4 regions of the Exiguobacterium sp. 9-2 genome follow, and region 4 is predicted to be linked to each of the others. Evidence: riboswitches for the same ligand, from Rfam matches in the RefSeq annotation. Region 4 holds a riboswitch; each other region holds the start of a gene.
What was found. Region 4 has a riboswitch for S-adenosylmethionine ahead of VJ374_RS15560 (LLM class flavin-dependent oxidoreductase). Riboswitches for the same ligand answer to the same signal wherever they lie in the genome.

Region 1: it holds a riboswitch for S-adenosylmethionine, as region 4 does, so the genes downstream of both, VJ374_RS14405 (alpha/beta hydrolase) here and VJ374_RS15560 (LLM class flavin-dependent oxidoreductase) in region 4, are expected to answer to the same signal.
Region 2: it holds a riboswitch for S-adenosylmethionine, as region 4 does, so the genes downstream of both, VJ374_RS14940 (Na+/H+ antiporter NhaC family protein) here and VJ374_RS15560 (LLM class flavin-dependent oxidoreductase) in region 4, are expected to answer to the same signal.
Region 3: it holds a riboswitch for S-adenosylmethionine, as region 4 does, so the genes downstream of both, VJ374_RS12570 (methionine ABC transporter ATP-binding protein) here and VJ374_RS15560 (LLM class flavin-dependent oxidoreductase) in region 4, are expected to answer to the same signal.

Annotation. Positions count from the first base shown of each region.
Region 1 is NZ_CP142850.1:2,765,691-2,768,898, forward strand. It holds gene VJ374_RS14395 (methionine ABC transporter permease) at 1-74, opposite strand, end outside; gene VJ374_RS14400 (methionine ABC transporter ATP-binding protein) at 64-1,092, opposite strand; SAM riboswitch class I at 1,179-1,282, opposite strand; SAM riboswitch class I at 1,532-1,633, shown strand; gene VJ374_RS14405 (alpha/beta hydrolase) at 1,701-2,459, shown strand; gene VJ374_RS14410 (thymidine kinase) at 2,543-3,157, opposite strand.
Region 2 is NZ_CP142850.1:2,850,575-2,853,782, forward strand. It holds gene VJ374_RS14930 (alpha/beta hydrolase) at 1-226, opposite strand, end outside; partial or broken gene VJ374_RS14935 (metal ABC transporter solute-binding protein, Zn/Mn family) at 413-1,426, shown strand; SAM riboswitch class I at 1,496-1,602, shown strand; gene VJ374_RS14940 (Na+/H+ antiporter NhaC family protein) at 1,686-2,996, shown strand; gene VJ374_RS14945 (hypothetical protein) at 3,036-3,208, opposite strand, start outside.
Region 3 is NZ_CP142850.1:2,393,108-2,396,315, reverse strand. It holds gene VJ374_RS12580 (PLP-dependent cysteine synthase family protein) at 1-434, shown strand, start outside; gene VJ374_RS12575 (bifunctional cystathionine gamma-lyase/homocysteine desulfhydrase) at 427-1,593, shown strand; SAM riboswitch class I at 1,651-1,755, shown strand; gene VJ374_RS12570 (methionine ABC transporter ATP-binding protein) at 1,834-2,856, shown strand; gene VJ374_RS12565 (methionine ABC transporter permease) at 2,853-3,208, shown strand, end outside.
Region 4 is NZ_CP142850.1:2,980,075-2,983,282, reverse strand. It holds gene VJ374_RS15570 (DUF817 domain-containing protein) at 1-661, shown strand, start outside; gene VJ374_RS15565 (DUF975 family protein) at 855-1,493, shown strand; SAM riboswitch class I at 1,603-1,705, shown strand; gene VJ374_RS15560 (LLM class flavin-dependent oxidoreductase) at 1,780-2,838, shown strand; gene VJ374_RS15555 (ATP-grasp domain-containing protein) at 2,835-3,208, shown strand, end outside.

The sequences.
Region 1 (3,208 bases), 210 kb from region 4:
AATAATAACGACACTGACACCATCGTCATCGTCTGCAAAAATGCTGTCCAGATATCACTGTAGTTAACTAGCATCAGCAAGCACCTCCTCGACGGTCACCTGTGCCTGATCGATGTACTGTAAGGCCCGTTTTACTTCGATCGTTTCACCGATCAGTTCAACAAGTAATGTACCGAACGGTGTTTCCTGTAACTCCGTGATGCTACCGTGCAGGATGTTGACATCGACGTCGAAGCGTTTTGCGACTTGCGACAAGAGTGGTTGTCCGGTGTGGTGTCCGAGAAAATGAATCTTATAGATCGGATGCGCATTCCGTGACTCGATCAACTGACGAATTGATGCCGGAATTTCATCATGCATGACGGAGCGGACGAAGTTTTTCGCTGTCTCGGTCTGCGGATTTGAAAAGACATCAAAGACTGTTCCTGACTCGATCAGCTTCCCAGCTTCGATGACGGCGACCCGGTCACAAATCTCCCGGATGACACCCATCTCATGGGTGATCAAGAGAATGGTGATCCCGTATTCCGCATTGATGCGTTTTAATAACTGGAGAATATGATGTGTCGTCTGAGGATCGAGTGCTGACGTCGCTTCGTCACATAAGAGCACGGATGGTTGCGTCGCTAGTGCCCGGGCGATGCCGACACGTTGCTTTTGTCCGCCGGATAATTGATCCGGGTAATGATCCGCCTTGTCCGCAAGATCGACGAATTCGAGTAATTCCGTCACCCGGCGACGAATCTCGTCTTTCTTGACACCTGCGAGAACGAGTGGTTTCGCAACGTTCGTAAAGACCGTGTTTGCATTCAATAGATTGAAGTGTTGAAAGATCATCCCGATCCGCTGTTTCGCTTGGCGTAATTTTTTTGGTGATAGTTGTGTTAAATCTTCTCCGTCGACCGTCACTGTTCCTGACGTCGGTCGTTCTAACAGGTTGACGCAGCGGAGCAATGAACTTTTCCCGGCACCGCTAAAGCCGATGACACCGAAGATTTCGCCTTTCTCGATCGTCAGGTCGACACCGTCGAGTGCTGCGATCGTCTGATCCTTCGTGACGTACGTTTTTTTGACTTGATGAAATGCAATCATTCCGTTTTCCCCCTTCATTCAACAAAAAAGGTCCCTTCTTGAGAAACAAGAAGAGACCTGGATCCGCACAATGGCAGAATCCACTCCACTCATCTCTCAGACATCTGTCTGATGGAATTGGCACAGTGCTCATAATGAGTCTGTTGCCGAGGTTTCGTAGGGCCAGTCCCTCCACCTCTCTGGATAAGTATTGCGGTATGAAATTCGTATGTGTGTTGTTGCGTTGTTGCTTATGTCGTAAAACTAATTTTTACATTACGGGTCGAACCTTTAAAAGTCAACCAACTTTGCAAAAATAATCCATTTGGCGCATATCGATTGAGTCATAAGTTATGAGTTAGCTGAAAGAATAAATCACGATTCGTCCAGAACGATTTGACAAGGCATTTTCGGTCGTGCTACCATCGTTTCAATGATTAATCCGACAATTCCAATATGATATTTATCAAGAGTGAACGAGAGACCTGGCTCTATGACTTCACGGCAACCTGCAATCTGTAAGGTGCTCCGACCAGCAAAGCGCGGCTTTGGATGATACGGTGAAAAACTCGTGGGCGTCCAAGCAGTGACGTTGACGAGTTTTTTTCACGAATGGAGGAAAAATAGTAATGATGAACTATCCTGTATTGACTGGTGCTGAAGCATTTTATCTTCAAGGTGGACCGATCGGCATTTTAATCTGTCATGGTTTTAATGCGACCCCGCAAAGTGTTCGGGACGTCGGTGAGGCATTTGCTGCTAAAGGATTCACTGTCTATGCTCCACGTTTGCGTGGTCACGGGACGAACGTCCGTGAGTTCGAACAATCGACTGCTCGATGTTGGAAGCAGAGCCTGCAAGACGGCTATGCACGTTTACAAGAAACATGCGATCAAGTCTTCGTCATCGGTCAATCGATGGGCGCGACGCTCGCACTATCGCTCGCCGCTGACGGGATTCCATTTTCAGGCATCATTACGATCAATGCCGCTCTCTCCGTTCCGTCTTATGAAGCACTGTCGTTTGAAGGTGGTCCACAGTACTTACCAGAAGGGGCACCGGATATCAAACGGTCTGCTTTCGAAATCATCTATGACCTCGTTCCGAGTCGTTGTGCATTCGAACTCGTCCGCTTGATGGACGAGACGAAAGGACGCCTTGGATCGATCCTTCTACCGACATTGATTCTTTACTCGGCGACCGATCACGTCGTTCCGCCGTCGAGCTCGGATTACCTGCATCAGCATATCGGGACGAATGATAAACGAAGCTACTGTCTCCTCAACTCGTACCACGTCGCGACCCTCGATCATGATCAGGATTTGATCGTGCGTGAGACGATTCGTTTCATCGAACGCTCGAGCCGTTTCTCACAGGAAACGGGATAATAAAAAAAACAGCTATTCGTCTTCACTTAGAAGCGAACAGCTGTTACATCAAAGGACGACCATCATCGGTTCGTCTTTTTTGTTTATCCTTTTTGGTGTTGCATCGTTTGGAGCGGCTTCGGCTTTCCTGGCACTTCATGGCAGTGGCGACACCGTGGCTCATACGATTCTGAAGCGCCGACTAAAATGATCGGATCATCATAGTTCGCTGGTTTTCCATCAATCAAACGTTGTGTACGGGAAGCCGGATCGCCACATGAGAGACAGATCGCCTGAAGTTTCGTCACAAATTCTGCGCGCGCCAGTAATTCCGGCATCTTGCCAAATGGCTCTGCCCGGAAATCCTGATCGAGTCCTGCACAAATGACGCGTTTTCCGTCTTGCGCAAGTGCTTCGATGACTTGAACGATCTCATCATCAAAGAATTGAACTTCATCAATTCCGACAATTTGTGTTTCTTCCGCTACTGCTGCATAGAGATCACGACTCGTCGCCATTGGAATCGCCACGACGGAATTTCCGATGTGAGAGACGACATGCTCTTCATGGTACCGGTCATCGATTGCCGGCTTGAATACTTGAACGGGCAGTTTGCCGTACTGTGCCCGTCTGACACGACGAATCAACTCTTCCGATTTCCCGGAAAACATACTGCCACAAATTACTTCGATCCAGCCGTACTGATTTATTACATGCATCATCGTCCGACACCGTCCTCTAAAAATAGTCACTTTAACGAGTATAGCTCG
Region 2 (3,208 bases), 130 kb from region 4:
AGATCGCGACCGGAAACGGTCCTTCCCCCGGCGGATAATAGAGATCGAGTTGTAAGGTACGGTCTCCCACTTGTTTGTAAGTGAGTGTCCGCGGTGCGAGTTGTTTTTTTTCTGTGATTGGCAAGGCGGGTTCAGTCCACCGAAGTAATGCACCGTAATTATTCCAGATACTTGCTCCCGCAGCTGCCGTCGTTAGTAATGCAGCTCCCCCCCCATAGCCATGCATGCAGTTTCACGTTTCACTTGATCACCTCCAAAAGACGTACCAATTCCTTCACTTTTTTATCCTTTTACCCCGTTTTAAAAGAAGTCGAACGTCTCGGTATTCGTACTTGACGCTTCTCAAACGTTCCGCTATAGTGAAAAAGTCCAAATCGGAATAATTACGTTTTAATAACGGAGGTAACATATAATGAAAAAAATCATTCCTGCTTTAACGGTCGCATTCGCGAGCGCAAGTATCCTCGCAGCTTGTGGATCAAACACCGATTCATCGACTTCAGATGATAAAAAGACGGAAATCTATACATCGACGTTCGCAACAGCTGCCATTGCCCGTGAAATCGGTGGTAATCAAGTCAACGTCAAGATGATCGTCCCACCTGGAGCAGATCCGCACTCCTATGAACCGACGTCAAAGCAACTCACTGAGATTGCCAAAGGTGACCTTTTCCTTTTGACGGGTACGACACTTGAACCCTATTCAAAAAAAATCCAAGAGAGTCTAAAAGGCACGGACGTCCGGTTCGTCGAGACGAGTAAGGATGTCACTTTGCTGGAATCGGATGCTACGCTTCACGCACATGAAGAAGAGGGACATACAGAAGATGAGCATGCGCACGAAGAAGCAGGGCACGATGATCACGCAACTGATGAACATGCTCACGAAGAGGAAGAACACGATCATGGAAAATACGATCCACACGTCTGGCTTGATCCTGTCAACGCCAAAGCAATGGCACGTTCTATCACAGTCGCCTTATCAAAAGAAGTACCAAAAGACAAAGCAACATTCGAAAAAAACTTGAAAGCGTTCGATCAGCAAGCTGACGCACTCGATAAAGAGTTCAAGCAAGCCGTCGCTGACGGATCAAAAAAAGAACTTCTCGTCACACATGCAGCTTACGGTTACCTCGCCGAACGATATGGTTTCACGCAGCTTCCAATCGCCGGAATTTCCCCTTCCGATGAACCGTCACAAAAGCAACTGGCTGCTTTTTGAAAAAGAGCGCGGATGCATGATTTGAAATACGTCGCGTTCGAAGAAACGGTTTCACCAAAGGTTGCGCGTGTCATCCAAAAAGAAATCGGAGCTAAATCCGTGACGATCCATAACCTCGAGTCGGTGACGAAATCGCAACAAAATAGCTCGTATTTCAAATTGATGGAAGAAAACGTCCAGACGTTAGAACAGGCACTTCAGTAAAGTACAGTTGACACGCGTTACTCAATGCGGTACGGTAAGAAACGTGTTTTACAACAATTGAATGACTTCTTTTTATCGCGAGAAACGGAGGGACTGGCCCAATGATGTTTCGGCAGCGGCGACGATTTGATTCGTACTGTGCCAAATCCAGCAAGCGAAAGCTTGAGAGATAAGAAGAGCGTCTTTTTATTTCATAAAGACCTCCTTCTTTCTTGCGAAGGGGTCTTTTTTTGTATCTTTGAGAAATGAGGTATCAACAATGAAAGAAACGATTACGCCTAACAAATGGGCACTGCTTCCGCTCGTCGTATTCCTGGTCCTCTTCATCGGAGCCGGTATCTTCTATGACGATTTTTACAAATTTCCGATTCTGATCGCCGCTTTGATCGCGTTGATCTTTGCTGCAATCATGACGAAAGGATCGATCAATCAAACGGTCGAACGTATCGCAACCGGTGCCGGAAATCCTGATATCATGATCATGGTCTTCATTTTCTTATTAGCCGGTGCGTTCTCTGGAACAGCGGAAGCGATCGGCGCAATTGAAGCAACTGTCAATGCTGCTTTGACGTTCTTACCTCCTTCACTCCTGATGAGTGGGATATTTGTTATCGCAGCATTCATCTCGATGGCAATGGGTACCTCGACAGGAACGATTGCCGCTCTCGCACCGATTGCCTTCGGTATTCATGAAGCAACAGGTATCAACGTTGCGATCGCAGCAGCGTCAGTCGTTGGTGGTTCGATGTTCGGTGATAACTTGTCGTTCATCTCGGATACGACAATCGCTGCCGTTCGGACACAAAAAACGAACATGCGCGATAAATTCCGGACGAACTTCATGATCGTTCTCCCGGCTGCCGTCTTAACGGTCATCTTACTCGCGTTCGTTTCTGGTTCTGGCGATGCGGCAGCAGCTAAAGCATTCGAGTTCTACAAATTAATTCCGTATCTCGCCGTCATCGTCCTTGCACTATTTGGTGTCAATGTCATTCTTGTTCTCGTCGGTGGCACATTGCTTACTGGAATCATCGGTATGATCGACGGTAGCTTTGGCTTAAGTGGGTTCGTCCTTTCGATGTCTGAAGGAATGATGGGCATGGCAGAGATTTCCATCTTGACACTCCTCATGGGTGGTCTCGTCAGTTTGATCACGTTCAATGGCGGAATCGCCTACTTGAAAGAGACGTTGACGCGCAAGATTTCACAGCGTCGCGGTGCTGAATTCAGTATGGCAGCACTCGTCAGTGCGACGAACCTCGCAACGGCGAACAATACGATCTCGATTCTCGTCGCTGGACCACTCGCGGCTGAAATCGCTGATACGTATGAAATCGACCGCAAGAAATCAGCGAGTATTCTTGATATCTTCTCTTGTGGTATTCAAGGCATCATTCCGTATGGGGCACAACTGCTGATCGCAGCAGAGTTGACGAAGACAGCTTCACCAGAACTGATTCCGTATCTGTTCTATCCGTTCCTGCTCTTCGTCTGTGGATCGATTGCCATCATCTTTGGTTTCCCACGTCCGAAAAAATCAGTTGCTCAACAGGAAAAAATCTCTTCTTAACCAACGACAGGTCCGATCATGGTGATCGGACCTGTTTCATTATTTTTTCTGCTTCGCTTGTCGTTCTAAAATCAAATACGCGATTGCTGGAAGTGGAAACTGAAGGAGTCCCGCGCCTCCCCATACCCACGGGTTACGTCCTGATTTTCGTGCACTGAAAAATAGGCTAACTGCTTGCGTGACCAACAAGGCACTAATACTAAGCCAAGCTC
Region 3 (3,208 bases), 590 kb from region 4:
ACTTACCGCATATCGACTGGTTCGTTGCCGGTTGTGGTTCAGGTGGTACGTTCGCCGGAACAGCGGACTTCTTAAAACAACGTCTCGGTACAAAAGCAGCAATCGTCGAACCGGAAGGCTCCGTCTTGAACGGTGGTCCAGCCGGTCCGCATAAGACAGAAGGTATCGGTACAGCGAAATGGCCAAGCCTCGTTCCGCGTGAACTCGTTGATGAGATTCATACGATTTCTGACCGTGATGCATTTGACGCGGTTCATACACTCGCTGCTCGCGAAGGATTACTCGTCGGTAGCTCAGCAGGGGCAGCGCTCGTTGCTGCGCTTGATATCGCAAAGCGTCACCCCGGCAGTACGATCGTCACCGTCTTCGCAGACAGTGCCGAACGCTATTTAAGCCAACAAATCTTTGAAAAGGTGGACGAAACTCATGCGTAAGAAGACAGCATTGATTCATGGAGGAACAGGTGTCGATCGGGCAACAGGAGCCGTTACACCACCAATCTATCAAACAAGCACATACAAGCAAGATAAAATCGGTCAACTTAAGGACGGATACGAATACTCACGGACAGCGAACCCGACACGGACGAGCATCGAACGATTGATTGCGGATCTTGAAGGCGGCGCACGTGGTTTTGCCTTCGGTTCTGGGATGGCAGCGATTCATGCCGTCTTCCACTTGCTTGAGTCTGGCGACCACATCGTCATGACAGATGATGTCTACGGTGGTACGTTCCGCTTGATGCAACGCGTCTTACCGAAGTTCAACATTCAAGTGACATTCGTCGATACGACGGACCTTGCAGCAACGGAAGCAGCGATCCAAGACAACACGAAGATCGTCTACGTCGAAACACCGACGAACCCGTTGTTGAAAGTAACGGACATCGCAGCGATCGCAACGATCGCCAAACGTCACGATCTTAAACTCGTCGTCGACAACACGTTCGCGACACCATATCATCAACAACCACTCGCGCTCGGTGCAGACATCGTCTTGCACAGTGCGACGAAATACATCGGCGGACACTCGGACGTCGTCGCTGGACTTGTCGTCGTCAAAGATGATGCGCTCGGCGAAGAGATGCACTTCATCCAAAACTCGACAGGCGGCGTGCTTGGACCGCAAGACAGCTTCTTGCTCGTCCGTGGTCTTCGTACACTCGGTATCCGGATGGATGCGATCGAAGAGACAGCCCATGATCTCGTTGCGTTCTTGCAAGCGCAAGACATCGTCTCGAACATCTTCTACCCAGGACTTGCATCGCATCCTGGTCACGACATCCAAGCGAAACAAGCGACTGGATTTGGTGGGATGATCAGCTTTGATGTCGGTTCAGCAGCGAACGCAGAAAAACTCGTCGAGGCGACACATTTCTTCACACTTGCTGAGAGTCTTGGTGCCGTCGAGAGCCTGATTTCCGTTCCGGCACGGATGACGCACGCGTCGATCCCAGCAGAACGTCGCGCAGAACTCGGCATCACGGACGGTCTCGTCCGGATTTCAGTTGGACTTGAGGATGCGGAAGATTTGAAAGAAGACTTAACGCGTGCTTTCACGTTCCTCGAAAAAGTTTCTGAAAAAACTGTTTGACAACAAAAATAACCCCTGCTAATATTCAGAATATATTCTACAAACTTAATACCGAAACTCTTATCGAGAGTGGTGGAGGGACTGGCCCGATGAAACCCGGCAACCGCGGATCTGATCCGAAGTGGTGCTAATTCCAGCAGACAAAAGTCTGGGAGATGAGAGCAAATGGTTTTGTGTACTGAAAAGTGCGCGCGTTTGCTCTAAAACGCGCGCACTTTTTTTATTTTAGGAGGGACAGTTGTGATTCGTTTACAAGACGTAGGAAAGATTTATCGCTCAAAGCGCGGAGCGGTCGAAGCCGTCGCGAATGTCGATCTGACAATCGAGCGCGGTGAAATTTTTGGAATAATCGGTTATTCCGGAGCAGGGAAATCGACCTTGATCCGATTGCTGAATATGCTTGAGGCACCGACGAGTGGTTCGATCCAAATCGATGGTGTCGAAATGACATCGCTGAAACCTAGAGAATTACGGGGCGTCCGCAAGAATGTCTCGATGGTCTTCCAGCACTTCAACTTACTTTGGTCACGAACAGTTGAAGAGAACATCATGTTCCCACTCGAACTTGGTGGCTTTCCGAAGGCACGCCGCAAGGAACGGGTCGCGGAACTGATCCAACTCGTTGGTTTGGATGGACGCGAAAAAGCCTATCCGTCGCAATTATCCGGTGGTCAAAAGCAACGTGTCGGTATCGCTCGGGCACTGGCATCGAACCCGGACGTTCTCTTATGTGACGAGGCAACAAGTGCACTCGATCCGAAAACAACGGACTCGATTCTTGAGTTACTCGTCGACATCAATGAAAAATTGAAACTGACGATCGTCTTGATCACACACGAGATGCACGTCATTCAAAAAATCTGTCACCGGGTCGCCGTCATGGAGGCCGGTAAAATCGTCGAACAAGGACCGGTCGCAGAAGTCTTCCGTCATCCGAAGCAAGCGATGACGAAGGAATTCGTCAAACAATTGACGTCGCCATCGGAAAACGAGTTGACGTTCGCGAAACTCCGCGAACGCTACCCAACCGGAAAAATCGTTCAGTTGACATTCGTCGGATCGACGGCGGAAAGTCCGATCCTCGCGGAAGTCATGAAGGATTCACCCGTCCTGTTCAATATCATCGGCGGAAACGTCGGTCAATCACAGGAAGGGGCGCTCGGTACGCTGTTCATTCAGTTAATCGGGGAAACAGAAGCAACACAAGCGGTCATCACGAAGCTTCAAGCCAGTGATGTTGAAGTGGAGGTGGATCACCGATGATTTCATTCTTTGACAACCTAGACTGGGACATGGTGTGGGAAGCGACAGGCAGTACGATCTATATGACGGCAGTCGCTGGTCTTTCGACATTCGTTCTCGGTTTGATCATTGGTTTATTATTGTTTGCGACAAATGAAGAATTGTTGTTCAAAAATCGGGCGTTTTATTCGATCTTGAGCTTGATCGTTAACGTCTTCCGTTCGATTCCGTTCATCATCTTACTGATCTTATTGATTCCATTTACGAAAGCAGTCGTCGGTTCGTTCCTCGGACCAACAGCAGCATTACCGGCACTGATTTTAGGAGCCGCACCGTTCTACGGTCGGATGGTTGAACTCGCACTTCGCGAAGT
Region 4 (3,208 bases):
CGATCTCCTGTTGCTATGGTGTCTTCTCGTCCAAATCGTCTTACTTGTCACGCGTTATGAAACGCTGGAAGAGTTCAAACTGATCTTACTCTTTCACGTGATTGGTCTAGCACTTGAACTGTTCAAAGTGAACGTTGGGTCTTGGAGTTATCCGGAACAGGCTCTAACGAAAGTGGCTGGTGTTCCTTTGTATGCAGGATTCATGTATGCAAGTGTCGCAAGTTATGTCTGTCAAGCGTTCCGAAGATTTCATTTACGCTTCACAGCATTTCCACCACCTTGGCTTGCGATCAGCGTAGGCAGTCTCGTCTATCTCAACTTCTTCACACACCACTGGATCTTCGATGCACGCTGGCTATTGATGGTCCTTGTCGTCCTTGTCTTCTATAAGTCATGGGTTCATTTTACGATCGAGCAGACGATCTACCGGATGCCGCTCGTCCTGTCTTTTTTACTGATCGCGTTCTTTATTTGGATCGCTGAGAATATCGTGACGTTCTTTAAAGGGTGGGTCTATCCACATCAGGAAAGAGGATGGGAAGTCGTTGATCTCGGAAAGTTGTCTTCTTGGTTCCTGCTTGTGATCATCACGGTCCTGATCGTCATCGTCGCGAAATACAAGCAACGGGATCCGGCTGTGGAGATATATCAGCGTACATAGATAAAAAACATGACATTTCGTTTGTGATGGAGCGCTTCGATGTTCAACGTTCGTTCTAACATGTGGACGACAACTTGAGCGTGTTTGGCTCAACCAGTGACGAGACGGGAAATTATTGAAAAAAGAGTGAAACATTAGAAGTTTTAAGCCGTAGAGTAAGGTGAGAACTTATTTTTCAAGGAGGACCTTACTCATGTCATCTCAATTAAAAAAAGCAGCGAAGGAGTCGCTCAGCGGTCGTTGGGGATTTGCAGTCCTAGCTTTTCTGCTGTTTAGTATTATTCAGGGTGTTCCTAATTTATTTGGATCGGATATCGATGAGCCGTCTAGTAGTATAGATCTCGTTGTATCATTGGTGTCGATTTTATTGATTCCAGTAGGAGTCGGTTGGACATGGATTGCCATGTCGATTGCTCGTGGCGAAGAAACGAAAGTGACGGATTTGTTTGAGCCATATGGTATGTTCCTGAAAGTGGTGGGGCTGGCCATTGTTCAGTTCATCTTTATCGCGCTCTGGACGTTACTCTTAATCATCCCTGGTATCATCAAGTCATTCTCTTACTTGTTGACGTACTACATCCTTCGGGATGAGCCGTCAATCGGTATTCTCGAGGCAATTACACGCTCACGGCAACTCATGGATGGACACAAGATGGAAGCATTCTTGCTCTTCTTATCGTTTATCGGTTGGGCGTTGCTTGTCATCGTTACGCTTGGTCTTGCTGTCCTATGGGTCGGACCATACTTCAGTGTCACGCTTGCCAAATTCTACGATCGTATTCGTGGGGAGCAGGCGCCAGAGCAGACATCAGATTTCGTCGCACCATACTAATTCCGAATCCCGACACTACGTCGGGATTTTTCTTTGGAATAAATCCGATAGGAAAAGACGGTTTAATGGTTGCTTTAGTTCAATGAATTCTGTACGATGAATGCAACACATCTTATCTAGAGAAGTCGAGGGACTGGCCCGAAGACACTTCAGCAACCCCGCTATGGCGGAAGGTGCTACTTCCAGGAAGGAATACCTTCTGAAGATAAGAGCGGACAGGACAAGATACCGTCGCTCTTTTCGAACTTCGAAAAGAGCGTTTTTTTATGATAAGGGGGACGATGGAGTGGAGTATGGTTTTTGGTTACCGATTTTTGGGGGATGGCTACGTAACGTCGAGGATGAACAGATGCCAGCAACATTCGATTATGCGAAACAAGTCGCACAAACAGCTGAACGCATCGGCTTCTCGACGACGTTGATTGCGGAATTGAACTTGAACGATATCAAAGGCATCAAGGAACCGAGTCTTGAGGCATGGACAACGGCAGCGGCGATTGCTGCAACAACAGAACGCCTTGAGATCATGACAGCGGTTCGTCCCGGGTTCCATAATCCAGCGACGACGGCGAAGATGGCGGCAAACATCGATCAGTTGAGTGGAGGGCGATTTACGCTCAATGTCGTCTCAGCCTGGTGGGCAGAAGAAGCAAAACAATACAACGGTATTTTTACTGCACATGATGAGCGCTATGCCCGGACGGAAGAGTTCGTCACGGTCATGAAAGGACTATGGGCAGATGCGTCACCGTACAGCTTCTTCGGTAATCACTACACGATCGAACAGGCAGAACTCCATCCGAAACCCGTCCAGCGTCCGGGGATTAAGCTCTACGCTGGTGGAGAGAGTGAAGCCGGAAAACGGACGATCGTCGAACATTGTGATGCCTACGTCATGCATGGAGGCACTGTTGAAGAAGTAGCTCATAAAATCAATGATATGAAAGTACGCCGGGAAGCGACGGAACACGCACCGCTTGAGAGCTTCGGTCTTGCTGCCTACATCATTTGTCGGGATACGGAAGAAGAAGCGCTTCTTGAGTGGCAACGCATCACGGACGTTAAGGAAGACAGCGCCGGTTATGCCGGTTATCAAGATTTCATCAGTAAATCACAACTCGAACAACAGGTCGAACGAAATGATTATTCCGTCTCGAACCGTGGTCTGCGACCGAACTTGATCGGAACACCAGAACAGATTGCCGAACGGATTCTAGCGTTCGAAGCCGTTGGTGTCACGTTGCTCTTGTTACAATTCTCACCACAACTCGAAGAAATGGAACGCTTTGCCCGTGACGTAATGCCACTGGTCGAAGCGAAACGAAAGGTAGGTCAACAATCATGACAAAAATTCATATTCTCCACGAAAACCAAGAATGGACGGATCATCTCATCAAACGTCTCGAAGAACTCAAGTTGCCGTACGAGCAGTGGCACTTGAATGAAGGAATCGTACCGTTAGATGAACTGCCGCCAGAAGGTGTCTTTTACAGTCGTATGAGTGCGTCTTCGCATACGCGGGGGCATCGTTATGCGCCAGAGTTGACGGAAGGGGTCCTCGCTTGGTTAGAAGAGCATGACCGCACTGTCTTTAACGGAACGCGTGCGCTCCGTCTTGAAGTCAGCAAAGTCAATCAATACACAGCGTTACGTAAGGCTGGGATTCGTGTACCAAAGACAACGGCTGCTGTCGGACGTGATCAAATCGTACAAGC